DNA from 3 places in the Pectobacterium colocasium genome. Region 1 is predicted to be linked to each of the others. Evidence: predicted binding sites of a transcription regulator. Region 1 holds the regulator's gene; each other region holds the start of a gene.

What was found. The regulator PhoB, encoded in region 1, activates phosphate uptake and scavenging genes when phosphate is short. The targets are predictions, from matches to a motif close to CTGTCATAAAACTGNCNNAT.
Region 2: the regulator PhoB is predicted to act here: its motif matches at 4,157-4,176, upstream of glpT (glycerol-3-phosphate transporter).
Region 3: the regulator PhoB is predicted to act here: its motif matches at 4,848-4,867, upstream of pitA (inorganic phosphate transporter PitA).

Annotation. Positions count from the first base shown of each region.
Region 1 is NZ_CP084032.1:1,201,881-1,212,513, forward strand. Features, by position in the region: gene mak (fructokinase) at 1-284, shown strand, start outside; gene LCF41_RS05300 (AAA family ATPase) at 303-3,986, opposite strand; gene sbcD (exonuclease subunit SbcD) at 3,983-5,221, opposite strand; gene phoB (phosphate response regulator transcription factor PhoB) at 5,506-6,195, shown strand; gene phoR (phosphate regulon sensor histidine kinase PhoR) at 6,222-7,544, shown strand; gene LCF41_RS05320 (PstS family phosphate ABC transporter substrate-binding protein) at 7,560-8,498, shown strand; gene LCF41_RS05325 (cobalamin-independent methionine synthase II family protein) at 8,741-9,847, shown strand; gene brnQ (branched-chain amino acid transport system II carrier protein) at 10,324-10,633, shown strand, end outside.
Region 2 is NZ_CP084032.1:4,512,450-4,523,082, reverse strand. Features, by position in the region: gene rhtB (homoserine/homoserine lactone efflux protein) at 1-552, opposite strand, end outside; gene pldB (lysophospholipase L2) at 684-1,721, shown strand; gene yigL (sugar/pyridoxal phosphate phosphatase YigL) at 1,822-2,622, shown strand; gene glpT (glycerol-3-phosphate transporter) at 2,709-4,058, opposite strand; gene glpA (anaerobic glycerol-3-phosphate dehydrogenase subunit A) at 4,368-6,038, shown strand; gene glpB (glycerol-3-phosphate dehydrogenase subunit GlpB) at 6,028-7,290, shown strand; gene glpC (anaerobic glycerol-3-phosphate dehydrogenase subunit GlpC) at 7,287-8,498, shown strand; gene LCF41_RS20380 (thymidylate synthase) at 9,083-9,952, shown strand; gene LCF41_RS20375 (inosine/xanthosine triphosphatase) at 9,942-10,499, shown strand; gene LCF41_RS20370 (HAD family hydrolase) at 10,492-10,633, shown strand, end outside.
Region 3 is NZ_CP084032.1:4,790,308-4,800,940, reverse strand. Features, by position in the region: gene eptB (kdo(2)-lipid A phosphoethanolamine 7''-transferase) at 1-572, shown strand, start outside; tRNA gene LCF41_RS21675 (tRNA-Pro) at 704-780, shown strand; gene LCF41_RS21670 (Ail/Lom family outer membrane beta-barrel protein) at 1,195-1,719, shown strand; gene LCF41_RS21665 (EAL domain-containing protein) at 1,760-3,367, opposite strand; gene LCF41_RS21660 (BaiN/RdsA family NAD(P)/FAD-dependent oxidoreductase) at 3,460-4,659, opposite strand; gene pitA (inorganic phosphate transporter PitA) at 4,939-6,444, shown strand; gene uspB (universal stress protein UspB) at 6,611-6,946, opposite strand; gene uspA (universal stress protein UspA) at 7,521-7,958, shown strand; gene gdhA (NADP-specific glutamate dehydrogenase) at 8,250-9,593, shown strand; gene LCF41_RS21635 (NAD(P)/FAD-dependent oxidoreductase) at 9,940-10,633, shown strand, end outside.

The DNA.
Region 1 (10,633 bases):
TTATTGCCTTAGCAGAGCAGGGCGACCCCATCGCCGAGCTGGCGTTGCAACGCTATGAGCACCGTCTGGCAAAATCGCTGGCGCATGTGATCAATCTGCTCGACCCAGATGTGGTGGTGCTGGGGGGCGGAATGAGCAACGTTTCTCGCCTTTATCAGACCGTGCCGGAAAAGATTAAACAGTGGATCTTCGGCGGTGAGTGCGAAACGCCCGTGCTTCAAGCCATACACGGCGACTCCAGCGGGGTACGCGGAGCCGCCTGGCTTTGGCCGAAGACGGGGTAATTGCAGACCGAATCATCGCTAAACGGCGTACTGCGGTGCCAGCCGACTGACACCCAGCCCGTTAACCTTCTGCACTTTGATCTGTACCGGAATACGCTCTTTCATGGCTTCGACATGGCTAATGACGCCGATAGTTTTACCCGAGGCGTTCAGGTTATCCAGCGCGTCCAGTGCGATATCCAGCGTCTCGGCATCCAGCGTGCCGAAGCCTTCATCCAGAAACAGCGAGTCGATACTGGCTTTATGGCTGACCAGATCGGACAGCGCTAATGCCAGCGACAGACTGACCAGGAAGCTTTCGCCACCGGATAGCGTTTTTGTGTCGCGCTCGGCATCCGCTTGCCAGGTATCCATCACCAGAAGTTCCAGTTCGCCACCGGGCTTACGTTTTAGCTGATAGCGATCGTGCAGGCGTGAAAGCTGGAGATTGGCGAGGTAGACCAGATGATCCAAGGTCAGCCCCTGAGCAAACTTGCGGAACTTATCCCCTTTACTTGAACCGATCAGCGAGTTTAGCGTCTCCCAGTCGTCATTTTTTTGCTGGCTCTGGGCGATCTCGTTAAGTAAAGCCTGCTGGTTCTGACGCTGTTGTTTATCATCAGCCAACTGGCGCTGGAACTCCCCCTGCTGCCGTAGATTGGTTTTCAGCGTGTCATCCAGCGCTGCCACCTGCTGCTGTATTGCTTCCTGCGTGGCCTCTTCCGTCAGGGATGCTGGCCGTTGTTGCTGATGGGCGAGCAGTTCTCCTTCAGCCTGTTGTTGCAGCGCCGCCGCTTGCTGCAAGCTCTGATACAGTGTTTCCTTTAATGCCTGCAATGTCTGGCGTTCCTGTTCATCGAGCAGAGCATTGAGAAACGTGGTTTCATCTGCGAACGTGCTTTGCTGCAACGCCTGAGTAAAGCGTTCGGTCGCATTCTGGTACTGGCGCGAATTTTGTTCACATTGTTGCTGCTTGCTTGCCAACTCACCAGTCAGGCGGCTCAACGTCGTTTCGGTTTGCTGACGAGCTGACTGGGCTAGTCTGAGCGCATCGTCATACTGCTGGCTGGTTCGCTGTAGCTGTTCGCGCACATCGGCGATTTGTCGGTTCCCAAACAGCGCCAGTCGCTCTTGCTGGCTTGTGTTGAGTCGCGCGAGGTGCTGTGCCAACTGCTGTTGCTGTGTTTGGATCAACTGTCTCGCCTCTGTCACGCTGTGGTGCAGATGCTGAAGATCGCTGTCCAGCGTGGCTAACAGGGGAATTAAGCGAGATTGCTCCTGCTCTTTGGCTTTCCAGTCTTGCCACTCGTTCTCACGTTGAGCCAGCCAGCCATCTTGTGCGTCAGCGTCTGGCAGAAGAAGCCCTACTGTTGCCAGCGTTTGCGTCATTTCCTGCGTATGCTGCGGGAGTTGCTGATGCACATGTTGCAGTGACTGAGTTATTTCTTCCTGTATAACGCGTAGCGACGTGTGTTGCTGAACGTTCAGCGCGATTTTCTGGTCGAGTTCCCGCTGCAATGACTCTGCGGCAGTCAGTAAATCCTTACTTTCCTGCCACTGTTTTTGTCGCTGCTCGCGGAGGGCAATCTGCTGCCGAATAGCCTGTTCTTCGGCTTCACGCTGTGTAAGCCAGGCCGTGATGTCGTCCTGCTGTTCCAGCGAGTAGTTAACTTGTAAGCGCTCACTGACATCTTGCCACTGTTGGAGCAGGGTTTGATGTTCACTATCGAGCTGAACGATGTCCTGCTGCAACTGCACCCGCTGCTGCTCTAGCGAGGCCAGTTGAGCCGTTGTATTCGCCAACGCCGTTGTTAACTGATTCACTTCCTGCTGTAACGTTGTCAGGCGTTGCTGAGTTTCAGACGGTTGCAGCGCCTGATAACGCTCAATGGCGGGGTGCTCAGTTGAGCCACACAGTGGGCACGCTTCTCCCGCCTGTAGCCGTTGCCGTTCTGCTTCCAGCTTAACAATACGCTCTTCCTGTCGGTACACCGTTTCCAGGTCAGCCAGATGCTGGCTGCGCTGTTCATGCTCGGATTGTTGCTGTTTCCGTAATATTTGCGACTGGTCGATATGTCCTTGTATCTCAACCTGTTTGGCGAGGTTCTGCTGCTGGCGCACCTGAAGACGCTGGAACTGATCGCTGACGGTTGCGAACTGTCGACATGTCGTCTGCTGATCCATGAGCTGATTAAAGCGCTGGTACAGCGTGGAAAGCGACTGGTGCGCGTCCTGATGTTGCCGCGCCTCATCATGTTGTGTGAACTGTTGGCGCGCCGCATCAACGACGTTTTGTTGTTCACGCTGCTGTGTCTCCAGCGTTTCGGCTGCTTGCTGTAGCGCCGTCGACTCTTGCGTGTGCAGTGTTTGTTTCTGCTCCAGCTTCCGTTGTTCGTCCTGAAACTGGCGCAACTGTCGAAACTCGGCACGCCACTGCGGTAACCACTCTCCCCACTGCTGATAATGCGCGTGTTGCTGGCGGTAAGACTGAATCTGTTCAAGCTGTTGTTTAGCCTGCCGTTGCTCTGCTGCTATCTGGGTTTGCTTGCTTTCATCGGCGTGCAGGCGAACCTGTATTTTGGCCAGTTCTTCCTGTTGTTGGGCTTGCTGCTCCACCAGCGTGGCAATGTAATGATCAAGCGGCACAACCTGTTCGTTGATTAACAACTCTTGTTGCTGCCGTACTTGTTTGTGTCCATTAACATCCTGCTCGGCTTTTTCTTCCTGCTGGCGTAGTGTTGCCAGCGCCGTTTGCTCGGCGGCCTGCTTTGCGGTCAGTTGTTCAATGTGCTGGGCGAGCACAAGAGACTCTTGCCGATAGCGTTCTCGTTCCTGGTGTAGCTGCCTCAGTTTTTCTGCGGGGGCGCTGCTGGCTAGCTTGTCGAGCTGTGGCTTAGCCTGCTGAATGGCGGATTCGGCGCTTGTATGCAGTGTTTGCGTGTTGGCTAGCTGTGTTTGCCGCTGCGTCAGTTGTTCGAACCAGCGTAGCGTAGTCAGTGCTTGCTCTCGCTCGACGTTGCCCCGTTGTTCTTGTTGAACCAGTTCGGCAAGCTGTTCTTCCACCTGTTGACGCTGTTCATCTGTTAACAACTGAATACCGGATGCACGCGCCTGTAGCGTGCTCAGTGCGACGCTTGCCTGCTTGTGCTTTTCATACACGCGTTCGGAAATCAGACCGTAAATGTCTGTGCCGGTCAGTTCTTCCAATAGCTCTGCGCGGTCGTCTGCTTTCGCGTTGAGAAAGGCAGCAAATTGCCCTTGTGACAGCATCATGGAACGCGTGAAACGGCCAAAATCCAGCCCGGTGAGCTGCGTGATCATCTCTTTCTTATCATTGAGTTTTTCACACAGAATTTTGCCGTCTTCAATGAGAGCGAGTTCGGCCTTGGGAGACTGCAAATTGCCGTCAGGGACATTTCTTGCCCGACGCTGGCTCCAGAAAGCGCGGTACCCCACGCCTTTCACCTCGAATTCGACTTCAGCAAGGCACTCTGCGGTATTGCGCGTCATCAGGTCATTCTGGCTGGCGGAAAGCAGGCCAAGCCGTGGAGTTTCGTGGTACAGCGCCAGACAGATGGCATCCAGCAGCGTGGTTTTCCCCGCGCCGGTTGGGCCAGTAATGGCAAATAATCCGTTGCTGGAAAACGGCTCCTGCGTGAAGTCGATCTTCCATTCACCTTTCAGCGCGTTGAGGTTTTTTAGGCGCAGGCTAAGAATCTTCATTTGGCTGGCTCGCTATTTTCCAGTTCATCAATAACCTGATTAAACAGCGTGCGAACGCGCTGCTGGCGGCTCTCTTCCATTTCTGTCTCCGTTGCCAGACGGCGTTCAAAAACGTCATGTACGCTGAGCTCGTTCAGCGTTTCCTTGTCCTGTTGCGTCATCGCCTGCATACGCTGTTCGCGTGTGCGGCGGAGCAGAAGCACCTCAACAGGCAGATTCTCAGTCATCGCCTGAACACGTTTCTGCATGTCGCTGAGGTAATCCTGCGTGCTGATTTCGATATCCAGCCATACAGGCTTATCGCCTCGATAATCCTGAAACGCGGCCAACTGTCGTTCAATATCGCTCAGGCTACCTTTAATCAACTGCATCGGCTGAGTGACGGGAATAGGCAGTATGTCTATCTGTGGAGGAATAGGTGGCGAGGCGTTTGGTGTAAAACTGACCAGACAAACGGACTTCTCACTGTTGAGTTCGTCAAAACTTAGCGGAATAGGCGAACCGCTGTAGCGGATATGCTCACTTTGCGTCACGCGCTGCGGGCGGTGAATATGGCCGAGCGCGATATAATCCGCAGGGGGAAAAGCCTGAGCAGGGAAAGCATCGAGCGTGCCAATATAGATATCGCGCACGGATTCCGAGGCGGTTGCGCCAATGGTCGTCAGGTGCCCTGTGGCAATAATTGGCAGCGGCAGGCCAAGTTCATCGCGTTTTTGGCAAGCCAGTTGGTAACATTGCTGGTAGTGCGCGGTAATCGCTTCCTGTAGCGCCAGCTGTTTTTCATCCCCCGATTGCCCAGCTTTGCTGATCAATACATCGCGTGGGCGTAAAAAAGGAATGGCGCAGAGCAGGGCGCCGGGCTGCCGTTGGCGATTTTCCAGCAGGAGCACCTGCCCGGCGGGATCATCGCTGGCGCAGGCAACCACGCGCGTGTTCAGGCAGGCCAGCAAATCGCGGGATTCATTTAACATCGCGACGGAATCATGGTTGCCGCCGAGAATGACGAGCTGACAGCCCGTGCGCTGTAGTGCTACCACGAAGCTATAATACATTTCCCGCGCATAGCTGGGGGGCGAGCCGTTATCAAAAATATCACCTGCGACTATAATGGCATCAACCTGATGGTGCTCCACCTGAGCGATGAGCCAGTGCAGAAAAGCCTGATGTTCAGCGCTTCGGCTTTTGGTATAAAAATATTGCCCTAAATGCCAATCGGCGGTGTGGATAATGCGCATCGTATTCTCTCGATATTCATGCCGCGTGGCGTTGTCCTTATTCACTGTGTGAAAGGGGGTTCCGTCGCCATGGTGCTCTGTCATCGTAATGCCATGATTATATATAGCAGGGAGGACGGCTGTCGCGGTGGAATCTGGAGTTTGGAAAGCGGCTCGAAAAATAGGATGTATGCGCTGTAACATCGCGCGGTGAGGGCCGTGTGTTTTTCATAAATCTGTCATAAAACTGACGCATAATGCCTTTCGCCTGCTAACAGCGACGATGATTAACGACAGGATTAACAATGGCAAAACGCATATTAGTCGTGGAAGATGAAGCACCAATTCGTGAAATGGTCTGCTTTGTACTGGAGCAAAATGGTTATCAACCAGTTGAAGCCGAAGATTATGACAGTGCAGTAACGCAACTGTCGGAGCCGTTCCCAGAACTGGTGTTATTGGACTGGATGCTGCCAGGAGGTTCGGGCCTGCAATTCATCAAGCATATGAAGCGCGAGGCGCTGACGCGTGATATTCCGGTGATGATGTTAACCGCACGCGGTGAAGAAGAAGACCGTGTACGCGGCCTTGAAGTGGGAGCGGATGATTACATTACCAAGCCGTTTTCACCCAAAGAATTAGTGGCGCGTATCAAAGCTGTGATGCGCCGTATTTCACCGATGGCGGTGGAAGAAGTCATTGAAATGCGCGGCCTGAGCCTCGATCCCTCCTCACATCGCGTGACGACCGAAGAGCACGCGTTGGACATGGGGCCGACGGAATTTAAGCTGCTGCATTTCTTCATGACGCATCCTGAACGTGTTTATAGCCGGGAACAGTTGCTGAATCACGTTTGGGGCACTAACGTTTATGTTGAGGATCGTACTGTCGACGTCCATATTCGTCGCCTGCGTAAAGCGCTGGAAACCAGCGGACATGACAAAATGGTGCAAACCGTTCGGGGAACGGGCTACCGTTTTTCAACGCGTTACTGAGGTGTTCGTAACGGAGAAATATTAACGTGCTAGAACGTTTATCCTGGAAAAGGCTGGCATTGGAGCTGGCTTTTTTTTGTTTGCCTGCCTTACTGCTGGGGCTGATTTTTGGCTATCTGCCCTGGTTTCTGCTGGTTGCCGTATTAGGCTTACTTTGCTGGAATTTTTATAACCAGCTGAAACTCTCTTATTGGCTGTGGGTTGACCGCAGCATGACGCCCCCGCCGGGGCGTTGGAGCTGGGAACCGCTGTTTTACGGCCTTTACCAGATGCAGTTGCGTAATCGACGCCGACGTCGTGAACTGGCGCTTCTGATCAAACGGTTTCGCAGCGGGGCGGAATCCTTGCCGGATGCCGTGGTGATCACCACTGAAGAAGGAACCATCTTCTGGTGTAATCATCTGGCGCAGCACCTGCTCAGTTTCCGCTGGCCGGAAGATAACGGTCAGAATATCCTCAACTTATTGCGCTACCCAGAGTTCACCAACTATATGAAAGGGCAAGATTTTAGCCGTCCTCTCACGTTGCAGTTGAATAATTCCCACCATGTTGAATTCCGCGTGATGCCCTATTCCGAAGGGCAGCTCCTGATGGTTGTGCGTGATATTACGCAAATGCACCAGCTTGAAGGTGCCAGACGTAACTTTTTTGCCAATGTGAGCCATGAGCTGCGTACGCCGCTGACGGTGTTGCAGGGCTATCTGGAAATGATGCAGGAAGAAACGCTGGATGCGGCGTTGCAAGGAAAAGCGCTGAGTACCATGCAGGAACAGACCCGACGTATGGACGGGCTGGTCAAGCAACTGCTGACCCTGTCGCGTATTGAGGCGGCGACGGCGATCGATCTGAATGAAAAAGTCGATATTCCATTGATGCTGCGCGTGTTACAGCGTGAAGCGCAAACCCTAAGTCAGGGACGTCATGAGATTGTCTTTCGTGTGAACGAAAGCCTCCGCGTGTTTGGTAATGAAGAACAGCTGCGCAGCGCGGTATCCAATCTGGTGTATAACGCGATTAACCATACGCCAGCGGGAACGCGTATCGAAGTCTGCTGGCAGAAGATCCCGCAAGGGGCGCAATTTCAGGTCAGCGATAACGGGCCGGGAATTGCGGCCGAACATTTACCGCGCCTGACAGAGCGTTTTTATCGGGTTGATAAGGCGCGTTCACGCCAGACGGGCGGCAGCGGGCTGGGGCTGGCGATTGTTAAACATGCGCTCAGCCATCATGATTCCCGTCTGGAAATTATGAGTGAGGATGGTCTGGGCTCGCGTTTTGTCTTTACGTTGCCGAATCGGTTGATTGTCCCTGCCTCTCTGGCTGAAAATACGGTGAAACCTTCGGCCTGACGGGAAATGCTACCCATGACATCCGCCACTCGTATTGCGGGCGCTTTTTTACTGCTGTTCAGCGCGTTTTGCGCTGCGCAGCCTCGTCAGATGCTGGCGGGCAACCTCTCCAGCGCGGGGTCGGATACGCTGGCTAATCTGATGGCCTTTTGGGCGGCGGATTTCAGCCAGCATTACCCGAACGTGAATTTACAGATTCAGGCCGCTGGGTCATCTTCTGCACCGACGTCTCTGGCATCGGGCGCAGCGCAGCTTGGGCCGATGAGCAGGGCGATGAAAGCCAGCGAGATTGACGCGTTCGTCCAGCACTACGGCTATCCACCGCTGGCGGTACCGGTCGCGATGGATGCGCTGGTCGTGCTGGTCAATCAGGATAATCCGCTGTCTGGGTTGAACTTGTCGCAGTTGGACGCCATCTTTTCGATTACGCAGCGTTGTGGTAACCATCAGCCGATAAAACAGTGGGGCGATCTCGGCTTACGCGGCAGTTGGGAAAAGCGTACGCTACTGCGCTATGGGCGAAACTCTGCGTCAGGAACCTATGGGTTCTTTAAGCAAAAGGCGCTATGCCGTGGCGATTTTCTTCCTCAAGTCAATGAGCTGCCTGGCTCAGCATCCGTTGTACAGGCGGTGGCTGCATCAACCGATGCTATCGGCTATGCCAGCGTGGGCTTTCGCACCAGCGGCGTGAGAATGCTGCCGCTAGCCGCACAAGGAACCGACTACATTTACCCCTCGACTGAAAATATCCGCAGTGGTTTATATCCTTATACCCGTTACCTTTATATCTATGTGAACAAAGCGCCCAGCCAACCGCTGGAAGCGCTGACGGCGGCATTTTTAGATCGTGTGCTGTCCGAAACGGGGCAGTCGCTGGTGAATCAGGATGGCTATTTACCGCTACCGGAAGAAACGCGTCGCCAGGCGCGTCAGCAGATTGGCCTGCCAGAGTAATTCAGCTTTCCACCACCCATTTGTGATGTTTTCACATTACATGAATTTTCTTCATGTAATGTGAAAATTCTTCTATTGCCCTGCGGTTTGTCACGTGACAGGATAGCTTTAAATCTAGACGTCCAGATGGCTAAATAGAATTAAATGTAACTATCTCTCTGGGCAAATATTTCATATTGAAACTATCTGTCAGCATGCTTCTTTCCTGAAGATCGGTGCTGGCAACATGTCAGGAGCGACACATGGCGAACACCTTATCCCCTTTCCGTGCTGATATCGTCGGCAGTTTCTTACGTCCGGCTGCGATTAAGCAGGCTCGTCTTCAACATCAGGCGGGCGAGATTGATGATATCGCGCTGCGTAACATTGAGGATCGTGAGATCCTGCGGGTGGTAGAAAAGCAGCGTGAAGCAGGCTTGCAGATTGTGACGGATGGTGAACTGCGTCGTGCCTGGTGGCACTTTGACTTTTTTGCTGATTTGCACGGTGTGGAGCGCTATGAAGCCGATCACGGTATTCAATTCAACGGTATTCAGACGAAATCTCATGCGATTCGCGTCGTGGATAAAGTGAGTTTCAACCCTCAGCATCCGATGCTCGATCATTTCCGCTACCTGAACAGCATTTCTGGCGATGCGGTCGCTAAAATGACGATTCCTAGCCCCAGCGTGATGCATTTCCGCGGCGGGCGTAAAGCGATTGATGCGACGGTGTATCCCGATCTGGCTGACTATTTCGACGATCTGGCGCAAACCTGGCGCGATGCGATTCATGCATTTTATGACGCCGGCTGCCGCTTCCTGCAATTGGATGACACCGTGTGGGCTTATCTGTGCTCTGACGATCAAAAACGCCAGATCCGTGAACGTGGTGAAGACCCGGAACAGCTGGCGCGGACATACGCCGATGTGCTGAACAAAGCGCTGGCGGATAAACCTGCGGATCTGGTTATTGGTTTGCACGTCTGCCGCGGTAACTTCCGCTCTACCTGGATTTCTGAAGGCGGCTATGAGCCTGTGGCAGAGATTCTGTTTGGCGAAGTGAATGTTGATGCTTTCTTCCTGGAATACGATACCGAGAGAGCGGGTGGATTTGAGCCGCTGCGCTTTGTGAAACCGGGTCATCAGCAGGTGGTTCTGGGACTGATCACCACGAAGAACGGTGAACTGGAAGATGCCGATGTGGTGCAGGCGCGTATCGCGGAAGCGGCAAAATATGTCGATCTCAGCCAGATTTGCCTGAGCCCGCAGTGTGGTTTTGCTTCAACGGAAGAGGGGAACAGCCTGACGGAAGAGCAGCAGTGGAATAAGCTGAAACTTGTCGTGGATATCGCCAATCGCGTGTGGTAAGAGCGGCGAGATAACCCGATTCCTGCAAATGGAAATACAGAGGCTGGATCATTAGATCCGGCCTTTTTTATGGTCGTTCTCCTGCCTTCTGCCCGCGATGTTTTGTGAAATATGTTTTTTTTATGATCGAACAGCGCATTTTATGCCGGTTTTTGTCAGTTTTATTGCAATGAAATATCGATAAATGCGCAAATCATGTGTTATGCAAATCATGATAAACCAATTTATATTCTTATTTTTTCTCATAGTTAGGCTGTATGTTCTGGTTTTTGGATCTCTGCTTGTCTTTTTACGCTATAAACGGTTTACTTAGCACCCAATATAGCTGTGCAAAAAATAACTTCTATGACCGCCATTTTCGTGTCGCCGAAGTGTTGGCGTCATGCTCCGAGCTAACCTTTTGCGAACGGCTTACGGCGGCGATAAACGACACAGTTTTCTTTTTATCGATTTGATACAGGCAACACGACATAACTATGAGTCATCGTTTAACTTCCAAAGATATTGTGGCATTAGGTTTTATGACCTTTGCTTTATTCGTGGGGGCTGGAAATATTATTTTCCCGCCTATGGTGGGATTGCAGTCAGGTGAGCACGTTTGGACTGCGGCACTCGGCTTCCTGCTGACCGCCGTTGGCCTACCCGTGTTGACTGTGATCGCATTGGCTAGGGTTGGCGGTGGCGTTGATGCGCTCAGCTCGCCAATTGGTAAGAAAGCGGGCGTGGTTCTGGCCACCGTGTGCTATCTGGCCGTTGGGCCATTGTTCGCAACGCCGCGTACGGCAA
Region 2 (10,633 bases), 1.6 Mb from region 1:
CATCTTCATCTGCCGTGGGCCTTTTAGCCAGCCGGCGATGCGCGTGGCCAGCGTGGCGTACCCAATCATCACGATAATATCGACCACAACGGTGGTGACGCCCAACACCAGATACTGTGCGGCCTGCGGCTGGTGGGGGATAATGAACTGCGGGAAAAGCGCTGCCAGAAACACAATGCTTTTTGGGTTGGTTAGATTCACCAGCACCGCGCGTTTAAAGAGTCTACGGCGCGGCATTGCGCTGGCAATCGCCTGAAGATCCAGTGCGCCAGCTGCACGCCATTGCTGAATCCCCAGCCAAATCAGATACGCTGCGCCCAGCCATTTCAGCATATCGAAAGCCAGTACGGACTGGTTAAGCAGCGCGCCCAGCCCGATGCCGACCAGCACAATATGAATCGCCAGCCCGACCTGTAAACCACAGATCGAGGCCGCTGCGCCGCGATAGCCGTGGCTAATTCCGGTGCTCATGGTGTTGATGGCACCAGAACCGGGCGACAGGCTGAGAATTAGCGTTGTGAGTAAATAGGTTAACCACCAATCCAATGTCATGAAGCATACCCCTGAATCACGTTCTGTATTACGAGAGTCTGTCTGTTTTTTATGTCACAATACGCTGGTGCTCTACCGCTTGTCATGTTCTTCCGCTAGCTTTAGTTTTCCCGCGTCACCGGAGAGGTGTGATGGTTCAACGCCACAATACGTTGTTTACGTCGGAACGGTTAACGCCTGAGGGGTTAACCTCGAACCTGCTAACGCGAGAAGCGCAGTTTGCCGCTTTTGCTACCGGAGAATTACTGGATTTCTGGCGTCAGCGCGAAGAGGGTGAATTCCCTGGCGTTGATGACGTGCCTATCCGGTTTGTTCGTTTTACCGCGTCACAGCACGACAAGATTGTCGTTGTCTTTTCAGGCCGTATCGAAAGCTATGTCAAATATAGCGAAGTGGCTTATGACCTCTTTCATAGCGGCTATGATGTACTCATCATGGATCACCGTGGGCAAGGTCGGTCTGGGCGGGTGCTGCAAGACGGCCACCGCGGACACGTCGTGCGCTTCAGCGATTATGTTGATGATGCCGAAACGCTGTGTCAGCAGCACATTGGCCCTAAACGATATATCCACCGGTTTGCGTTAGCGCATTCAATGGGGGGCGCGATTCTGGCACGGTTGCTGATTCGTCAGCCCGCGATGTTTGATGCCGTGGCGCTGTGCGCGCCGATGTTTGGTATCCGCTTGCCGCTTCCTCATTGCGTCGTGGGGTGGATTGTCGATTGGGCAGAGCGTCGCCCGGCAATACGCGATTATTACGCCATCGGCACCGGACAGTGGCGCCCGTTGCCTTATCGGATGAATGTGCTGACGCACAGCCGTGAACGCTACCAGCGCAGCATTCGATTTTATGCGGATTCACCGGATTTGCGCGTCGGCGGCCCCACTTATCACTGGGTGCGTGAAGCGATACAGGCGGGGAAACAGTTGCAGGCACAGGCCAGCATGGTCACTACGCCGCTTCTGCTGCTACAGGCAGGAGAGGAGCGCGTAGTGGATAACCGCAGCCAGAATGCGTTTTGTCAGGCGCTGGCGCAGAGCGGTAACGCCAATGCGCATGGCGTTTTACAGGTTATCCCCGGTGCGCGGCATGAAATTCTCTTTGAAACGGATACGCTCCGCGCTCAGGCATTTGCGCTGATTCTGGCACACTTTGCGCGTTATCATTGATTGTAGGCTGTTGGTAAACCGCTTAACGGACGCGGAGTCACCTCGTTAATTTTTTGCGGCGCGTGCCGCTACAACACACCAGAAGTGAGATCTCATCGTTATGTACCATGTCGTTGCTTCCGATTTAGATGGCACACTGCTGTCACCTGACCACTCGCTGTCCCCGTATGCGAAAGAAACCCTCAGGCTGCTGACGGAAAAAGGGATTCACTTTGTGTTCGCTACCGGACGGCACCACATGGATGTCGCGCAGATCCGCGATAATCTCGGCATCAGCGCGTTTATGATTACCTCGAATGGCGCACGAGTGCATAACTCGCAGGGCGAGCTGATTTTCAGTCACAATCTGGATCAGGACATTGCCCGCGACCTTTACAGCGTCGTACACAATAACCCCGATATGCTGACGCACGTTTATCGTGATGACGAGTGGTTTATGAACCGTCCGCGTGCGGAAGAAGAGCGTTTCTTCAAAGAGTCGATCTTTAAATACAAGCTGTTTGAGCCTGCGTTGCTGGAAACCGATGGCGTTAGCAAGGTGTTCTTTACCTGTGATTCCCATGAACAATTGCTGCCGCTGGAAGAAGCGATCAACGCGCGCTGGGGCGATCGCGTTAACGTGAGTTTTTCGACGCTCACGTGTCTGGAAGTGATGGCGGGCGGCGTATCGAAAGGCCATGCGCTTGAGCAGGTGGCGAAGATTATCGGCTTCTCGCTCAAAGAGTGCGTGGCGTTTGGTGATGGCATGAACGACTACGAAATGCTGTCGATGGCGGGTAAAGGCTGCGTCATGCAGAACGCGCATCAGCGCTTGAAAGATTTACTGCCGGATCGTGAAGTGATTGGGTCTAACGCAGACAGCGCTGTGCCGAATTACCTGCGGGAGCTGTTTCTGAAATAATCTGCGCAGAGGTTACGCGGTGATTGATGGTACAAACGAAGGCGGCGTCATCATGACGCCGCCAGAGGGATGCTTACAAGAGCGGGTTAGGCGCGGCTGGCTAACTCTGCTTTATGCTTTTTCTCATTCAGCATAACAACAATCAGCAGAAGTACAGCCATAATACTGCCGCCGATCATGACCATGAAGCCGCCATCCCAACCGAAGAAGTCAACGGTGTAGCCGACGATGGCGCTGGCGGCAACGGAACCACCGAGGTAGCCGAACAGACCGGTAAAGCCTGCTGCTGTCCCTGCTGCTTTCTTCGGTGCCAGTTCCAGCGCGTGCAGACCAATCAGCATAACCGGGCCGTAGATCAGGAAGCCGATGACGATCATACAGGCCATATCCACGCCAGGGTTACCGGCTGGGTTCATCCAATAGACGATGGTTGCGATGGTAACCAGCGTCATAAAGAATACGCCTGTTGCACCACGGTTGCCTTTGAACACCTTATCGGACATCCAGCCGCACAGCAGCGTACCCGGAATACCGGCGTATTCGTACAGGAAGTAAGCCCAGGAGGATTTATCCAGCGCGAAGTGTTTCACTTCTTTCAGGTAAGTCGGTGACCAGTCGAGGATGCCGTAACGCAGCAGGTAAACGAAGACGTTAGCGATAGCGATGTACCACAGCAGTTTGTTCGGGAAAACGTACTGCATGAAGATCTGCTTCGCTGTCAGTTCTTCTTCTGCTTTATCATTATAATCAACAGGATAGTCGTTTTTGTACTCTTCGATTGGCGGCAAACCACAGGATTGCGGGGTATCGCGCATCAGCGCAAAGGCAATCAGCGCAACCAGAATGGCAGCGAAGGCTGGCATGTAGAGTGCGGCTTTCCAGTCGTTGAACCAGGCCATACCCAGCAGGAACAGCAGCGGAGGAATACCGCCACCGACGTTGTGAGCACAGTTCCACACGGACACGATCCCACCACGTTCTTTCTGTGACCACCAGTGAACCATGGTGCGTCCGCACGGCGGCCATCCCATTCCCTGGAACCATCCGCACAGGAACAGCAGAACGAACATAATCGCGATGCTGGACGTTGCCCACGGTACGAAGCCCATGAACAGCATAACGGCAGCGGCCAGAATCAGACCAGCAGGCAAGAACACGCGCGGGTTGGAACGGTCAGATACCGAACCCATGATGAATTTGGAAAAACCGTAGGCAATGGAAATGCCGGACAGCGCAAAACCAAGATCGCCGCGCGAGAAGCCTTGCTCAATCAGGTAAGGCATGGCGAGTGCGAAGTTTTTACGTACCAGATAGTAGGCGGCGTAGCCAAAAAAGATCCCCATGAAAATCTGCCAGCGCAGACGGCGATAGAGGGGATCGACACGATCCTGCGATACGCGCGCCTGGTGGGCTGCGGGTCTAAAAATACTCAGCATAGATATCTCCAATGCGAAAAAAAACGATAGCTTTTTTGTTCTATTACGAACGTTATTGTAAGGGGATAGCGTGCAAATGAGTGTGATTCATGACGCTAATGTTACACTTTTATGAAACTGTGACGATTTTTGCGCTCATGTTAACAGAATCGGAAAATTCCACAGTGTGGTTTTAGTGACCTTAATCACACTTATTGTTTTTAGATACCTCTTTATTTTCGTTTAGTGTTCGTTTTTGCTCTTTATCAAACATTAACCCTTCTTTCTGTGTCCCAATAGCAACATATACCATCCGCCCGGAGCGAGAATATGATGCAAAATACTGGGAACTGGCGTGAAACTGACGTAGTTGTCATCGGCGGTGGCGCGACGGGAGCAGGTACTGCAAGGGATTGCGCCCTGCGCGGACTGCGCTGCCTGTTGCTTGAACGTTATGATATCGCGACCGGTGCGACTGGGCGTAACCACGGCCTGTTACACAGTGGTGCCCGCTACGCGGTAACCGATGGCGAGTCTGCCCGCGAATGTATTGAAGAGAATCAGATTCTCCGGCGGATTGCCCGTCACTGTATTGAACCCACCGACGGCCTGTTTATCACGTTACCGGAAGACGATCTCGGCTGGCAGGCGCAGTTTATTACCGCCTGCCAGCAAGCGGGGATTCGCGCCCAGGCGATAGATCCGCAGGAAGCGCTGCGGCTGGAGCCGGCAGCTAATCCGGCGTTGATTGGCGCGGTGCGCGTACCGGATGGTTCCGTCGATCCTTTTCGCCTGACAGCGGCCAACATGATCGATGCCTGCGAGCACGGCGCGGAAGTGCTGACCTATCATGAGGTTATCGGGCTGATTCGTCAGGGCGATCGGGTTACCGGTGTGCGCGTTTTCGACCATAAAAAAGCTGTGGAAACAGAAATATACGCAAAGGTGGTCGTCAACGCGGGCGGTATCTGGGGACAACACATTGCGGAATATGCCGATCTGCGCGTGCGCATGTTCCCGGCAAAGGGCGCACTGCTGATTCTTGGGCACCGCATCAACAACATGGTGATCAACCGCTGCCGCAAACCGGCGGATGCCGACATTCTGGTGCCGGGCGACACTATTTCGCTGATCGGCACGACCTCAACCCACATCGACTACGACCAAATCGACAACATACTGGTGACGCCTGCCGAGGTGGAAACGCTGATGCGGGAAGGCTCCATGTTGGCGCCGTCGCTGGCAAGCACGCGAATTCTGCGTGCCTATGCTGGTGTCCGTCCGCTGGTTGCCAGCGACAGTGATCCCAGCGGTCGTAGCGTAAGCCGTGGCATTGTGCTGCTCGACCACGCCAGTCGCGACGGACTGGAAGGGTTTATCACGATCACTGGCGGCAAGCTGATGACCTATCGCCTGATGGCGGAATGGGTGACGGACGCCGTCTGCAAAAAGCTGGGTCATGACGTGGCCTGCTCGACGGCACAGACGCCGCTGCCCGGATCGGAATCACTGGATGAAGTGAAAACCGTTCCCCATGCGCTGTCTGCCTATCCACCAGCAAAACCGCTCTCGGCACCGCTGCGCGGTTCGGCGATTTATCGCCACGGTGAACGTGCCGGAAGAATGCTGTCCGGTGAGCGTCTGGATCGCAGCCTGGTGTGTGAATGCGAGGCCGTGACGGCGGGGGAAGTGCGCTACGCCGTTGAATCATTGCAGGTGAATAACCTGATTGACCTGCGTCGGCGTACTCGCGTTGGCATGGGCACCTGTCAGGGGGAACTGTGCGCCTGTCGTGCGGCAGGTCTGTTGTGCCGTCTGGGCACTGCGACGCCGGAGCAGTCGCTCACGCAGCTCAGCCAGTTTTTGAACGAACGCTGGAAAGGCATTCGGCCGATTGCCTGGGGCAATGCCCTGCGTGAAAGCGAATTCACCAGTTGGGTTTATCAGGGTTTGTGCGGCCTGACGGCCAGCGACAGTCAGGAGGATCGCCATGCGTTATGACGTTGTGATTATCGGTGGCGGGCTGGCGGGGCTGACCTGCGGTATCCGCTTAGCGGAGCAGGGAAAACGCTGCGCGATCATCAGCGCCGGACAGAATGCGCTGCATTTTTCTTCCGGTGCGCTGGATTTACTCTCCCATCTTCCCGATGGACAGCGCGTGAGCCAGCCGCTTGAGGCTCTAGACGAGCTGGCGCGTCAGGCTCCTCATCACCCTTATTCGCGTATGGGAGCGACGGCGGTTGCCGCATTGTTGCCACAGGTTGAAGCATTGCTGGAGCGTAGCACTCTCTCTCTGCAAGGCAATCATCAGCAGAATCACTGGCGTATGACGCCGTTAGGTAAGTTTCGTTCATGCTGGCTGAGCCCGGTCGATGGCGTCACGCGTGGCCTGCCGGATTCCCGATTTGGCGATAACCCGTTGATTGCCGGTATCGACGGTTTTCTGGATTTTCAATCCCGTATCGTGGCTGGCACGCTTCAGACGCAGGGAATTGCGGCGCGCAGTGATGAACTCAAGCTGCCCGTGCTGGATCGATTACGCCAAAACCCCAGCGAATTTCGCGCGGTAAATATCGCCCGCGTGCTCGACCGACCGGAAAATCGTTCGGCGCTGGTGGAGGAGTTGTCGCTTCTGGCCAACGGCAACGATGCCATCATCATGCCCGCCTGTCTGGGATTGGATAGCCCCGCGATCGTGGCTGAACTGGCTGATGCACTCGGTAAACCGGTATTGCTACTGCCGACATTACCGCCGTCAGTGCTCGGGTTGCGTTTGCATCAGGCGCTGTCGCAGCGCTTTCGCCAACTGGGTGGCATGGTGATGCCGGGCGATCGCGCGGTGCGTGCATCGCTATCGCCGCAGGAGATTGCCGTCCATAGCCACCATCACCGCGATATTCCGCTGCGGGCGAAGCACGCGGTGCTGGCGAGCGGCAGTTTCTTCAGCAACGGGCTGGTGACGCAGTTCGATCGGGTGACCGAGCCCGTCTTTGGATTGGATGTGCGGTTCGCTGACCTGCGCGAGGGCTGGAGCCAGCAGGATGTGTTTGCGCCGCAGCCCTATATGCAGTTTGGTGCGATTGTCGATGAGCATCTGCACCCGCGTATTGGCGGTGAAACGATCAGCAATCTGTATGCCATCGGCGCGGTGCTGGAAGGTTTCGATCCGATTGCACAGGGATGTGGGGCGGGCGTTTCTTTGCTCAGCGCACTTCATGTTGCCGAACAGATTTTGACGGAGGGCAACTCATGAGCCTGCTTAGCGATAACAGTTTTGAAGATTGCATCAAATGTACGGTCTGTACCACGTACTGCCCGGTTTCGCGCGTGAATCCGCTTTATCCCGGCCCGAAACAGGCCGGACCGGACGGCGAACGCCTGCGGCGTAAAGACCCGGCGCTGTATGATGACGCGTTGAAATACTGCACCAACTGCAAACGCTGTGAAGTCGCGTGCCCGTCGGATGTTAAAATTGGCGACATCATTCAGCGTGCGAAAGCGACGCACAACAGCCACAAGCCGACATTGCGCGATGCCATTTTGAGCCATACCGATTTCATGGGATCGATTGCCACGCCGTTTGCGCCGCTGGTCAATACGGCGACCAGCCTGAAGCCGGTGCGCCAATTGCTGGATAAAGCGTTGAAAATTGACCATCGCCGCCAGTTGCCGAAATATTCGTTCGGCACCTTCCGGCGCTGGTATCGTCAGCAGGCAGCAAAACAGCAGGCTTATGATGAGCAGATCGCTTACTTTCACGGCTGCTATGTGAATTACAACCATCCACAGTTGGGTAAAGATCTGGTGCAGGTCTTTAACGCGATGGGGATTGGTGTGCAGTTGCTGAATAAAGAGAAGTGCTGCGGCGTACCGCTGATCGCCAATGGTTTTCACGACAAGGCCAGAAAGCAGGCACGCGCGAATATCACGTCGCTGGATGAGGCAATCAATCAGAAATCCCTGCCGGTGGTGGCGACATCATCCAGCTGTACGTTCACGCTGCGAGACGAGTACCCGCATCTGCTGGGCGTGGATAACGGCCACGTGCGTGATGGCATCGAACTGGTGACGCGCCAGCTCTATCGCCTGCTGGAAGAAGAGGGGCGAACACTGCCGCTGCGTCACTTACCGCTGCGGGTGGCGTATCACACCCCTTGCCATCTGGAGAGAATGGGGTGGACAGCGTATACCCTGGCGCTGCTGCAACGTATCCCCGGTCTTGAACTGGTGATGCTGGACTCCCAGTGCTGCGGTATTGCGGGCACCTACGGCTTCAAGAAAGAGAATTACGCCACGTCACAAGGCATTGGCGCACCGCTGTTCCAGCAGATTGAAGAGAGCGGAGTCGATATCGTGGTGACGGACTGCGAAACCTGCAAGTGGCAGATTGAGATGTCGACCAGCAAAAAGTGCGAACACCCGATCACGCTGCTGGCGAGGTCATTAGTGCAGTCAGAGTAACAATCTGCAATAACGTGTTTCCGAACGTTTAACGCTCGGAAACACGAAATATAAAGCGCTCACGTAATAGCCACTTATCTTATTTATTTCAGTCACATTATTTTAAAAGTGAAGCATCCTCAAGGCGTGTTATACGCTAAATAATTCAAATTTCTCTCTTTCTGCTTTCCTCGGAGGTTGGCGTATAAAACTATATTTTAATAAGCTAACGACTTACCATGATAAGTGACGTAATTCATTAACTTGAACATATAAATAATGGTGTAAGTCTCCACCTGTCATACATTAATTATATATTTAATTATTTGTTTATTCCTAATTATTCATGATTTAATTATTATGATGTTAATGTTTTTATCTTTATCTCATTGTTTATTTTTACTTAATTAATCTTTAGAAAACATTTGATAAAAATTATTTTTGGACATATCTTATTAAGTGTTAATTCCAGTTCTTTAAATGTTATTTCATTCTAAAATTATCGAACTACACAGCAGCATTCTCCAAGAGCCTGTACCAGTATGTCGTTGGGGTATTGGGTGACGTACTACGGATATATAAGCTTTATGATACAAGGAGAGAACATGAGCTTTGATATTGCAGAAAACACCTCTTCAGAGATTCAGGATTTTGTGACCATTGGCGGCTCTTCCGTGGATGAGCTTGTAAAAAAAGGAATTTATCATATTCAAACTTCTGGAAAGCGAATTTCATCCAGAGCGGGAGACGCATTACAGTCCTATGGGGTAAATTATGTACTTAAAGATCCACGTAACCGACTTCATCATCTTCGTGATGGGGCAATAAAGTATCTTTCTCGTGAGTTTTTGGCTTATTTCAGTGGGAACCTTAAAGCTGAAACTGGGCTTGCAAAAGCATCCAAATTTTGGATGACACTTGTAGATGAAGATGGGAATGTAAATTCTAATTATGGATACTATGTTTTTTATGAGACGGTTGAGTCATATGGTAATCAGTATAATTGGGTGAAAAGTGTTCTACTTAAAAATAGGGATTCAAGAAGAGCGATTATAAATATAAACCAAAATTACCATAAATCTGACACAAAGGATTTCCCATGTACGCTTGGAATGCAATTTTATATAAAAAATAATAAATTATTCTGTGAAACAATCTCCCGTAGTACAGATGTAATTACAGGTCTTCCATACGACATGGGTTTTTTCTCTTTTATTCACGAGTTGGTTTGGAAAGATTTGATTGAAAATGGAGTTAAAAATCTTGATTTGGGATATACTATAATGAAAACCACATTTACCCAAATATATGATAAGAATATCTCAAAAGCATATGAAGCTATAGAAAATTTTTCTGATGATACTTTTATAACGAGAATGCCTGCTATTGAGTCAGCAAGCGAAACGCTGTCAGATATTTTGACTGGCAATGAAAATACCACCGTTATGAAATGGATTCATGCTAATGCAGAATAAACATGTCACTATTATTTTGGCCTCAAATAACGAAGCGAAAATATCATCTACGAAAAATATATGTAGTAATCTTTTCCCGAACTTCACACTTAGTCATCATATCGTCTCTTCTGGTGTAAGCGAAACACCTGAAAATGATGACGAAGCTATAAAGGGATGTTATATACGTATTGATAATGTTGAGAGCAACACCAATTATCACGTTGATTATATTATTGCTCTGGAGGGGTTAACAGAAAAAACATCTTTTGGTAGTTTTGTTTATGGGTGGGCGGTTATTAAAGATACGAAAAAAAATAAATATCACTATGGTTGTAGTGGCAAAGTCATGTTACCTGAAGATGTCACAGAAAAGCTTTCAAAAGATATCCGGTTATCAGATGTAGTTCTTAATTTATACCCACATATATCAAAAGCAGATATGGGTAGGCTTGGCACTAATGGCGTGCTCAGCAATGGGCTTTATACGCGAGTTCATGAGTTTGAAACCGCGTTGAAATGTGCATTTGGCTCACTTGCTCTTGAGAAAGGTAAGATGGGTGATTAAATTAATTTTATTTGATATTGATGATACTCTTGTGGACCATAAAACTGGGGCTTATCAGGCTATACAGAGAATCTCGGACCTAATGATTCGTCTAAATTATGCTGATGCCCTGTATGACTTTAGTGAATTTATTT
Region 3 (10,633 bases), 1.3 Mb from region 1:
CGGTGCAGGACATGTTGCTGGTTGATGAGGTTAAGGAGTCGCTGGAACGTTACCCCAAGGGGAAACACCTGATTGTGCTGCATACCAAAGGTTCTCACTACCTGTATTCCATGCGTTATCCTCGCAGCTATGCGCGCTATCAACCAGAGTGTATGGGCGTGGATGCCTCCTGTACGCGTGAGCAGTTGATTAATGCTTTCGATAATAGCGTGCTCTATACTGATAGCTTTATTGATAGCGTAATTGATCAGGTTCGGGATAAGAAAGCGATCGTGTTTTATGCTTCCGATCACGGTGAATCAATTGATGAGAACTACCATTTGCACGGTACACCGCGTGAGATGGCGCCGCCTGAGCAGTTCCGCTCACCGATGATGGTATGGACTTCGGATAAATTTCTGGCTGACACTGATAATCTGTATGCGTTTGAGCAGTTGAAAGCGCAGCAGCGCGTTGGCAAAACACATCGTCATGAAGAGCTGTTTGACACGATTCTCGGCTGTTTGGGATATACATCGCCTGACGGCGGTATTAACCCTAAAAATAACTGGTGTCAGAGACCTGCTCAGTGACATGAATCACGGACAAGGACGTCGGTTTCAGGCTGCCAATACAAGGGATGGACACTTTAACGGCAGCCGAAATCCTTTTGCTAAAAAGGTATTGACGCTTCAATAGGGTAGCAGTAAGATGCGCTCGCATTCGGCGAGTAGCGCAGCTTGGTAGCGCAACTGGTTTGGGACCAGTGGGTCGGAGGTTCGAATCCTCTCTCGCCGACCACTTTCTTCTCCCGTAGTCAATCATTTTCCATTCCTTTTTAAATACTATCTATTCGTACGACTCATTTATAAAGCTGTTCGCTTATAAAATCGTCCTTTGTAAAATTATCCCCTTATAAAAATAGGGTTTTATTTCGGCGTTTTCTGGCGTCGTTTATTGTCATATTTCCCTTACTTTTAGTTCAGAATGTTCCCAAAAACTGAACAACAAATTGGGTGTTACTTATCCTTTCTGTTATTTATCTTTTTGTTTTTTAATGATTAAAATAAAAAATCGTTGCCATTGTTTAAAAAAAAGACTGACTTTACCTCACCGTATTTAAATGTAAGTTTATGTGCGGCCAACATTCGCGATATTTATATATTTGCTGTGTTGAAACCGTCTTTTTATTCAAATATGGAAGATGTTTCGATCATGAAAAAAACAACACTGCTGTTTTCCACTCTAATTGCTTGTGCCATGGGAATGTCTGTTGCTCAGGCAACACAAACGGTATCTTTGGGTTATGCTCAGGCGAAAGTCGATGACTTTAAAGATCCAAAAGGGATTACAGCCAAATACCATTATCAGGGTTATTCCGCTCTTGGCATTATTGGTTCTTTCACTTATGTGAGTGCCGAGCAAACAGAGTATTATCAGAATTCAAGTAGTGATGTTTATAAGCTGAAATACTATTCACTCATGGCTGGGCCATCCTACCGTTTTAACGACTATGTCAGCGTTTATGGTTTAGCGGGTATTGGGCGCGGTAAAACCAGCTGGGAAGAGGGCGATGCTGTCCGTGAATCGGGTAGTGAAAGTAAATCCAGCTTTGCTTACGGTGCCGGTATTCAAATTACGCCAGTAGCAAACTGGGCGATTGATATTGGCTACGAAGGCACGAAGATTTATGAAACGCGCGTAGATGCTTTTAATGTTGGCGTCGGTTATCGTTTCTGATTTCTATGATATAGAAAACCGGTGGGTAAATTTCCGCCGGTTAGTCGTTCTTCTTTCCTTCTTCATTTTTTTTCATGAAACTTTCTATCGATTTATTGCCATTGTAGTGAAGCCAGACGAGAAACGATTCATTGTCCATCGGCTTAGCGTAAAGGAACCCCTGAATATATTTGACGCCGCGCTGCTGTAAATACATCAGCTGTTGCTCGGTTTCTACGCCTTCCGCTACGGATTGAAGATTGATGCGATGACTCAAATTAATAATGGCATCTAGAATGGGGGCTTCTTCATCCGGTGATGAAATGGCGCTAACGAATCCCTGATCTATTTTCAGACAATCCAGCGGAAAGTTTTGCAGATAAGAGAGCGAACAGTGCCCGGTGCCAAAGTCATCAATGGCAATCATAAAGCCATCTTCACGCAGCTGATGCAGGCGCTGTATGATTTCAGGGCCGTTGCTGATGAGGTTACGTTCTGTCAGTTCCAGCGTAATGCTTAATGAATGAGAGGTGACCTTCTCGGCGAAGCGGTGTACGTCTGAGACAAAACTAGGATGATGCAAGTGCTCGGCTGCAACGTTGAGCCCCAGATGAAACCCCGGTTTTACCTGCCAACTGGCAATGTCTGATGCGACCAGATCAAATAAATGCCGGGTGATGGGAATAATCATACTTTCTGCTTCGGCGGCAGAGATAAATATATCGGGTCTGATCCACTTTCCATTGCTGCGTCGCCAGCGCAGTAACGTCTCAACGCCGGTGCAGGTTCGCGATTCTGCATCATAGATGGGTTGGTAATAGACGGAAAACTCGCCGTTAGCAATACCCTTACGGATTTCATCGCGGAATAATAACTTACGTTTTTGCCAGTACCACATCGCCGTCGTGAACAGCAAAGAGAGAATAATCGCCAGTGGCAGAAACGTGAAGAATGCCTGCTTCCAGTTGGTTATTTCTTGCGAGGCGGGGGCGGTGACATTGAGGGTAATTGGGAAGCGATTCGATTTGATTTCAAGCGCAGCGGTAGAAAATAGGCCCGTGCGGGGCGTAATCGCTGGACCAGTTTGAATTGGGTGGCCGTTATCCATTTGCAGGATAAGCTGGTAGCCGCGAATTTTGCTTATCGCCATCATGAGGTCGATCAGATATTGCGCATCGACCATGGCGTAAGCGCCGTAACCCGTCAGAGGCATTTGGACGAAGATCAGCGCGGGGCGTTCTTTCACGTTGTCTGAGCCTGCAATTGACAGGCTCCAGCGTTCAGAATAGCGCACCGGTAGCGGCTGTTGAATGACGCGACTCATTGGCGTCAGCGTGTTGCCAAATGTTGAAGAGCAATAGACGTTGGTATTATGGATAACGCCGATAGCACGAAAGTAAGAAAAGACCGAACCAAGACGTTGCAGTTCGTCGCCGATAATATCGCAGGGCTGACCATGAAAGCGCTGGAGGCGATCCACCATATTCCATGCCTGTGTCGAAATATTCTCGGCATGATTCATCGCGATTTGCGCGGTTGATTCCAGGTCACGCTTTACCATTAATCTGGATTCAACAAACGTGAACAGCAATCCAAGCAGCAGCGGCAGCATGCCTGCGATCAGTAGCTGCAACAGATTGATGTTATGTTTGCTACGTCTGGGACTCATCCACATCTCCTTTCTGGCAGCAGAGGCCTATGTAGAGACGTCCTTTTCTCCGTGAATTAAAGGAGAGCGCTGAATAGAGGTTATTATAGTGCTTATTTGCAGAAAGGCAGCGCCTGCGCGCACGCCCAGGCTGAACTCCACGCCCATTGGAAGTTATAGCCGCCGAGCCAGCCGGTCACATCGACCACTTCACCGATGAAATATAGCCCCGGAACCGCATTGGCTTCCATCGTTTTGGAGGACAGCGCACGGGTGTCAACGCCGCCGATGGTCACTTCGGCCGTGCGATAGCCTTCCGTGCCGTTTGGCTGTACGCGCCACTGTTGCAGGCTCTGTTCCATCTGCGTTTGCTGTGCGCTGTTGAGCTGCTTCAACGTGACGTCCGGCAGTTGTCCTAATGCTTGCAGGCATTCAACCAGCCGTTTAGGCAGCCACTGTGCCAGCGTGTTTTTCAGACTTTGGTTCGGATGAGCGGTGCGCTCGTCATTAATGAGCTGGGTGAGGTCGCGATCGGGCAGCAAATTGATGGTGACGAATTCACCCGCTTGCCAGTAGCTGGAGATCTGCAAAATAGCCGGGCCAGAGAGCCCGCGGTGCGTAAATAGAATGTTTTCACGGAACGTCACGCCGTTTTCCGCGGTGACGACGGTAGGCACGGAGACGCCGGAGAGCGTTTGCAGTTGTTCGAGCAGCGGTTTGTGCAGCGTGAAGGGCACTAGCGCGGCGCGAGTGGGGAGCACGTTGAGGCCGAATTGTGCAGCGAGCTGGTAACCGAACGGCGTCGCGCCCAGACCGGGCATGGATAGGCCGCCGCTGGCAACGACCAGCGATGCGCTCTGGAATGATGTGCCGTTGTTTAGTTGGATGGTGAACAGATCGTCTGATTTCTCCACCGAGGTGACTTCACTGCGCAGCCGGAGGGTGACGTTAGCCCGTTCACACTCGGCCACCAGCATGTCTACGATTTGCTGTGCGGAATCATCGCAGAATAGCTGACCGAGCGTTTTCTCGTGGTAAGCGATGCGATGGCTGTTGACCAGGCTGATGAAATCCCATTGGGTATAACGCGCCAGTGCCGATTTGCAAAAGTGAGGATTGTGGGACAGGTACGCCGCGGGTTCTGCATACATATTGGTAAAGTTGCAGCGACCACCGCCGGACATCAATATTTTCCTGCCAGCCTTTTTGCCATTATCGAGCAGTAGCACACGCAGTCCGCGTTGTCCCGCTTGTGCCGCACAAAACATGCCTGCTGCACCAGCACCGATGATGACAGCGTCAAACTGTTCCACAATGCATTTCTCCGATGAGTGATGTTATCTATCTTGGATAGCCGCAGGCCGATAAGCCGTAGGGCGGCAAATTGTAGTGTTGGTTTTTGTTCGATACCAGCGTAACAATTTGCGTATTTTAGTAAAAATATATAATTATTTGATTTTTATTGATTAAGTGATTTCCCCTCCGATCCCCATTACAGATTAAGTCAAAAAAATGTCATATTTTTCTTTTCCCGACCCCTGCTTGTCGCCGATAATGCGCCGCGTTCATGACCACTAAATGGCCTAACGTTTATGCTACATTTATTTGCCGGACTGGATTACTACACCGGCCTGATGTTGATATTGGCTTTGTTGTTTGTACTCATGTATGAAGCCATTAACGGTTTTCACGATACTGCGAATGCCGTTGCCACTGTTATTTATACCCGCGCCATGCGCGCAGAGTTTGCCGTTGTTATGGCGGGTATCTTTAATTTCTTCGGTGTACTGCTGGGCGGCCTGAGCGTAGCCTATGCAATTGTTCACCTTCTCCCCACGGATTTATTGCTGAACGTGAGTTCGGCGCACGGTCTGGCTATGGTGTTTTCCATGCTGCTGGCCGCCATTATCTGGAACCTGGGTACCTGGTATTTTGGTATTCCGGCCTCCAGTTCTCACACGCTGATCGGCTCCATTATCGGTATTGGTTTGACTAACGCGCTGCTGACGAATACCTCCGTCGTGGATGCGTTGAACGTGCCAAAAATGATCAGCATTTTCCTGTCGCTGTTGCTATCGCCGATTGTGGGGATGGTGGTTGCGGGTCTGATGCTGCTGGTGCTGCGTCGGTTCTGGAACAACAGTAAAAAGCGTAAACGTGTACACCTGACGCCTGTCGATCGCGAAAAGCAGGATGGCAAACGTAAGCCGCCATTCTGGACGCGCACCGCGCTGATTTTATCGGCGATTGGCGTGAGTTTTTCTCACGGGGCAAACGACGGTCAGAAAGGTATCGGCTTGATTATGCTGGTGCTGATTGGCGTTGCGCCAGCCGGGTTCATTGTTAACATGAATGCGTCTGGCTATGACATCAGCCGTACCCGCGATGCCGTTGTCAATTTGCAGGAATACTACAAACAGCATGGCGACGCGTTGACGCACGTTATCGACTTGTCTCCTCCTGTGATTCCTGCGCCGGAAAACACGATTCCCGGCAACGGTCAGAAAGAGTTTCATTGCGACAGTTCGCGCGTGATGATTGCGATTGAACGTACACAGAGCCTGCTGAATAACCTGAAAAGTTACGACCAGTTGAACCCTGACGATCGCAGCAGAGTGCGTCGTTTGCTGATGTGTATTTCGGACACGATGGATCGGGTGATCAAGCTGCCAGAGACGTCGGGTGATGATAAACGCTACCTGAGCAACCTGCGTAAAGACATGCTGCAGACGGTTGAGTATGCGCCTCTCTGGATTATCGTCGCTGTCGCCTTGGCGCTGTCTCTGGGCACGATGGTGGGCTGGAAACGCGTAGCGGTGACCATCGGTGAGAAGATTGGTAAGAAAGGCATGACCTACGCACAGGGCGTTTCTGCGCAGGTGACGGCGGCTCTGTCGATTGGTGTTGCCAGCTACACCGGTATGCCGGTTTCCACCACGCACGTATTGTCCTCGGCGGTTGCCGGGACGATGATTGCTGATGGTGGTGGCGTACAGGGCAAAACGATAAGAAGTATCCTGCTGGCCTGGGTGTTGACGCTGCCAATCTCAATGCTGATGTCTGGCACGCTGTACTGGCTGGCGTTGAAGCTGATCTAACTGCGGTCATTCATCACGCATAAAAAACGTAGGGAACGTTTTTCAACGTTGCTTGCGTCATAAAAAAGGCGATTCTGTGGGGAATCGCCTTTTTACTTTTTATCAACGTTCATGGCGTTAATACCGATGATTAGGTTAATACCCGTGATGGTGCCAGTCCCAACGTTTAATACCAGATCGCCATGGCAATCAGGCTGATGACGATAAGGCCACACAGGGCGGTCGTGAGCAGGAATTGTCCCCGCACCCGCTCGCAGCGGCGAATAAACTCAGGGTCGTGATGATCAAGATAGCGTTGTGCGTAGATATAGCCTACCAGCCTGATTTGCTTGCTTGGCTGGCCGTGCGAGGTAAAGAATCCCCCTCCGTCAACGTATTGGTAAAGCAGCGGGTCACAGTCACGCAAAACCAGCAGTAACACGCGCAATGAAGAGTAGTACCTCGCCATATTAATGATGCAGACGATACATAAAGCCCAGAAAAGCGCAAATGTACTAATCATGCTTCCCTCCCGGTCGTTCTATTCGTCAGATACGATGGCCACACATTCCCGTTGTCCACCTGTGGCAGATGACAAGCGTTACGATTATCCGCGACGCCGCTCTACGACATTTGTTTGCGATGTTTTTCTACGAACGAATGTTTTTCTATGAACGAATAGTTATGCCACGCGCTTGCGCACGATTTTATTGTCATTGTGGATAGCCAACAGCATCACGGCTAGCCCCGTTCTCGTGTTTCATCCCAGGGCGCAGCGGACAGGCTCGCCGCCCCCTACTTGTAGTGTAGAAGAAGAATGTTCTTTTGTGCCAGAGAGGCAGGCGCAATCGGCATGAAGGACGATTTTCGGCGAGATAACGCCCTTTCCGAAAGGAGAAGCTGCGCGATTTAACGGCGAAAAGGAGCGGTTTCTACTACACTTATCAATAGAATTAACAGGTTTGAAAACGGGTTGTGATCGACTGAACAGTCCGATAGCGCGGATGAGTGTTATTCTATAATCCGCTGTTAAGTATCAGATTGGCAGGAGAAATAGCTGCTAACCCTTAATTAGTCTTTACGGAAGGAGTCTTATTATGGCTTACAAACACATCCTTATTGCTGTTGACCTTTCTCCAGAAAGCAAAGTGTTAGTGGAAAAAGCCGTTTCAATGGCAAGACCGTACAATGCGAAAGTCTCGTTAATCCACGTCGATGTGAACTACTCCGATCTCTACACGGGGCTTATCGACGTTAATCTGGGCGACATGCAACAGCGTATCTCTGAAGAAACCCAGAACGCGTTGACCGAGCTGTCACAGAGCGCAGGCTACCCCATCAGCGAGACGCTGAGCGGCAGTGGCGATTTAGGGCAAGTGCTGGTTGATGCGATTAAGAAATACGACGCCGATCTGGTGCTGTGCGGTCACCATCAGGACTTCTGGAGCAAATTGATGTCTTCGGCGCGCCAACTGATTAATACCGTGCATGTCGACATGCTCATTGTGCCGCTGCGTGATGATGAAGACGAATAAAAATTAGCTTTTTTTGCATTTTTTTTCAGTGATGAAAGGCATGGCTTCCAGGCTGTGCCTTTTGTTATATAACAAAAACTTATGGCAAATTTTCCTTCCTAAATCGCCAAAAAACCCTTCCTATCTCATTGGATTCTAACGTTTATCTGAAAAGAAAACGCTTGCTTAAATATCCATCGCCAGTGTTATAGTCCAGAGGACACAACATCATTTTCACCGATCCCACAAGCTTCTGCGTGTCTAAAAATAAAGAAGCAGAAGGGAGCTTATTCGTTCAATCAGGAGCTGTTCATGGCACAAATCGTATCTCTGGCGAGTTTTCTTGATTCTGTTCAACAACGCGATCCGCATCAGCCTGAATTTCTACAGGCCGTTAATGAAGTGCTTTCCACTCTGTGGCCTTTTCTGGAGCAGAACCCTCACTATGCGGATTACAGCCTGCTGGAGCGATTGGTAGAACCGGAACGAGTGATTCAGTTTCGCGTGGCGTGGACGGACGATAAAGGTCAGGTACAGGTGAACCGCGCTTGGCGTGTCCAGTTCAGCTCCGCGATCGGGCCATACAAAGGCGGCATGCGTTTCCACCCGTCCGTTAACCTGTCGATTCTGAAATTCCTCGGGTTCGAGCAGACGTTCAAGAATGCGCTGACGACGCTGCCAATGGGCGGTGGTAAAGGCGGTTCGGACTTTAACCCGAAAGGGAAAAGCCAGGGTGAAATCATGCGTTTCTGTCAGGCGTTGATGACGGAACTGTATCGTCATCTGGGTGCGGATACGGACGTTCCGGCGGGCGACATTGGCGTAGGTGGCCGCGAAGTCGGTTTCATGACCGGCATGATGAAGAAGCTGACCAACAACACCGCGTGCGTCTTTACCGGTAAAGGGCTGTCGTTCGGCGGCAGTCTGATTCGTCCTGAAGCAACGGGCTACGGCCTGATCTACTTCACGGAAGCGATGCTGAAACGCCACGGTCTGGGCTTTGAAGGTATGCGTGTTGCCGTGTCCGGTTCCGGTAATGTGGCGCAGTATGCGATTGAAAAAGCGATGGAACTGGGTGCGCGTGTGGTCACGGCATCGGATTCTAACGGCACGGTAGTGGATGAAAACGGGTTTACCCCAGAGAAACTGGCGCTGCTGGAAGAGATCAAAAACAAACGCTATGGCCGTGTGGAAGATTATGCGCGTGAAGCGAAGCTGACTTACCTTGCAGGCAAAACGCCGTGGGAAGTACCGGTAGATATCGCGCTGCCGTGCGCCACGCAGAATGAGCTGGATCTGCCAGCGGCGCAGACGCTGATTGCTAACGGTGTGAAAGCTGTGGCAGAAGGCGCTAACATGCCAACCACGATCCCAGCCACCGACGCGTTCCTGGATGCTGGCGTGCTATTTGCGCCGGGCAAAGCGGCTAACGCTGGCGGCGTGGCGACATCCGGGCTGGAAATGGCGCAGAACGCGGCACGTTTGGGCTGGAAAGCAGAGAAGGTGGATGCGCGTCTGCACCACATCATGCTGGATATTCACAATGCGTGTGTGCAGTACGGCGGTGAAAACAGCCAGACTAACTACGTGCGCGGTGCCAACGTGGCGGGCTTTGTAAAAGTGGCCGACGCGATGCTGGCGCAGGGCGTGGTGTAACGGATGATTCCTCTGGTGCCTGTATTTGCAGGTGCTTAGACCGTTGGAAGACCTATTTGCAGAACGAAAACGGGAGTAACGGAATAGAAGAGTAAAGCGTTTGCGCCAGGGATGGCGCAAGCCGAGCGCACAGGGATGTTTACAGCGTCTTTACGATCTATCCGATACTCCCGCGCGATGGACTATTCGCAGGTGTTTTACCTTTTCACTTATTTCTCTCAGTTTTAGCGACATTTCTTGCTGGACACTGCTTCCCGCCTTTCTTTATCTTAATCAGCATTGCGTATCGTCGGTATTCTGTTCCTGCCTTCCGATACAACCCGTTCTTTTCAAGGCTTACACCATTGTGAAAATCAAACATCTTCCTTTCGATCAGAATCGTAATGGCTGGTCGGCAGATTTTATCGATAAACCGAATTACCCGCAGCAGCGCGGAAAAGCAACGGCGGACTGGCTGGTGATCGGCGCAGGCTACGCGGGAATTGCCTTTGCGCAGCGTCTGGCTGAGCAGCGTCCGGATAAACACATTATCCTGCTGGATGCAGGAGAGATTGGCGACAATGCCTCTGGGCGTAACTCCGGTTTTGTGATCGATTTACCGCACAACATCGGTAGCTCGACGGCGGAGCTGGAAAAAGCGGCCGCTTATCGTCGTCTGTTGCAGTCCGGCGTGGCACGCTTGAAAGAGAAGGTGGATCGCCATGCTATCGCGTGCGACTGGAGCGTGGCGGGGAAATATCACTGCGCGGTCAGTTCGACGTTTAACGGCCTGATCGATACCTATGTGCGTGAATTGGACGATCTGGATGAACCCTATCAGGTGGTGGAAAAAGACGAACTGGCTCGCCGCCTCGGCACGTCTTTCTATCATCGTGCCGTGTATACCCCGAATTGCATTCTGCTAAACCCGGCGGCGCTGGTGGTCGGTCTGGTGGCGAACCTGCCGAAGAACGTGACGGTTTATGCCCATTCCCCTGCGTTGAATATCGAGACCGGATCGCGCATTCGCGTGGAAACGCCCTATGGCGAGATTCAGGCAG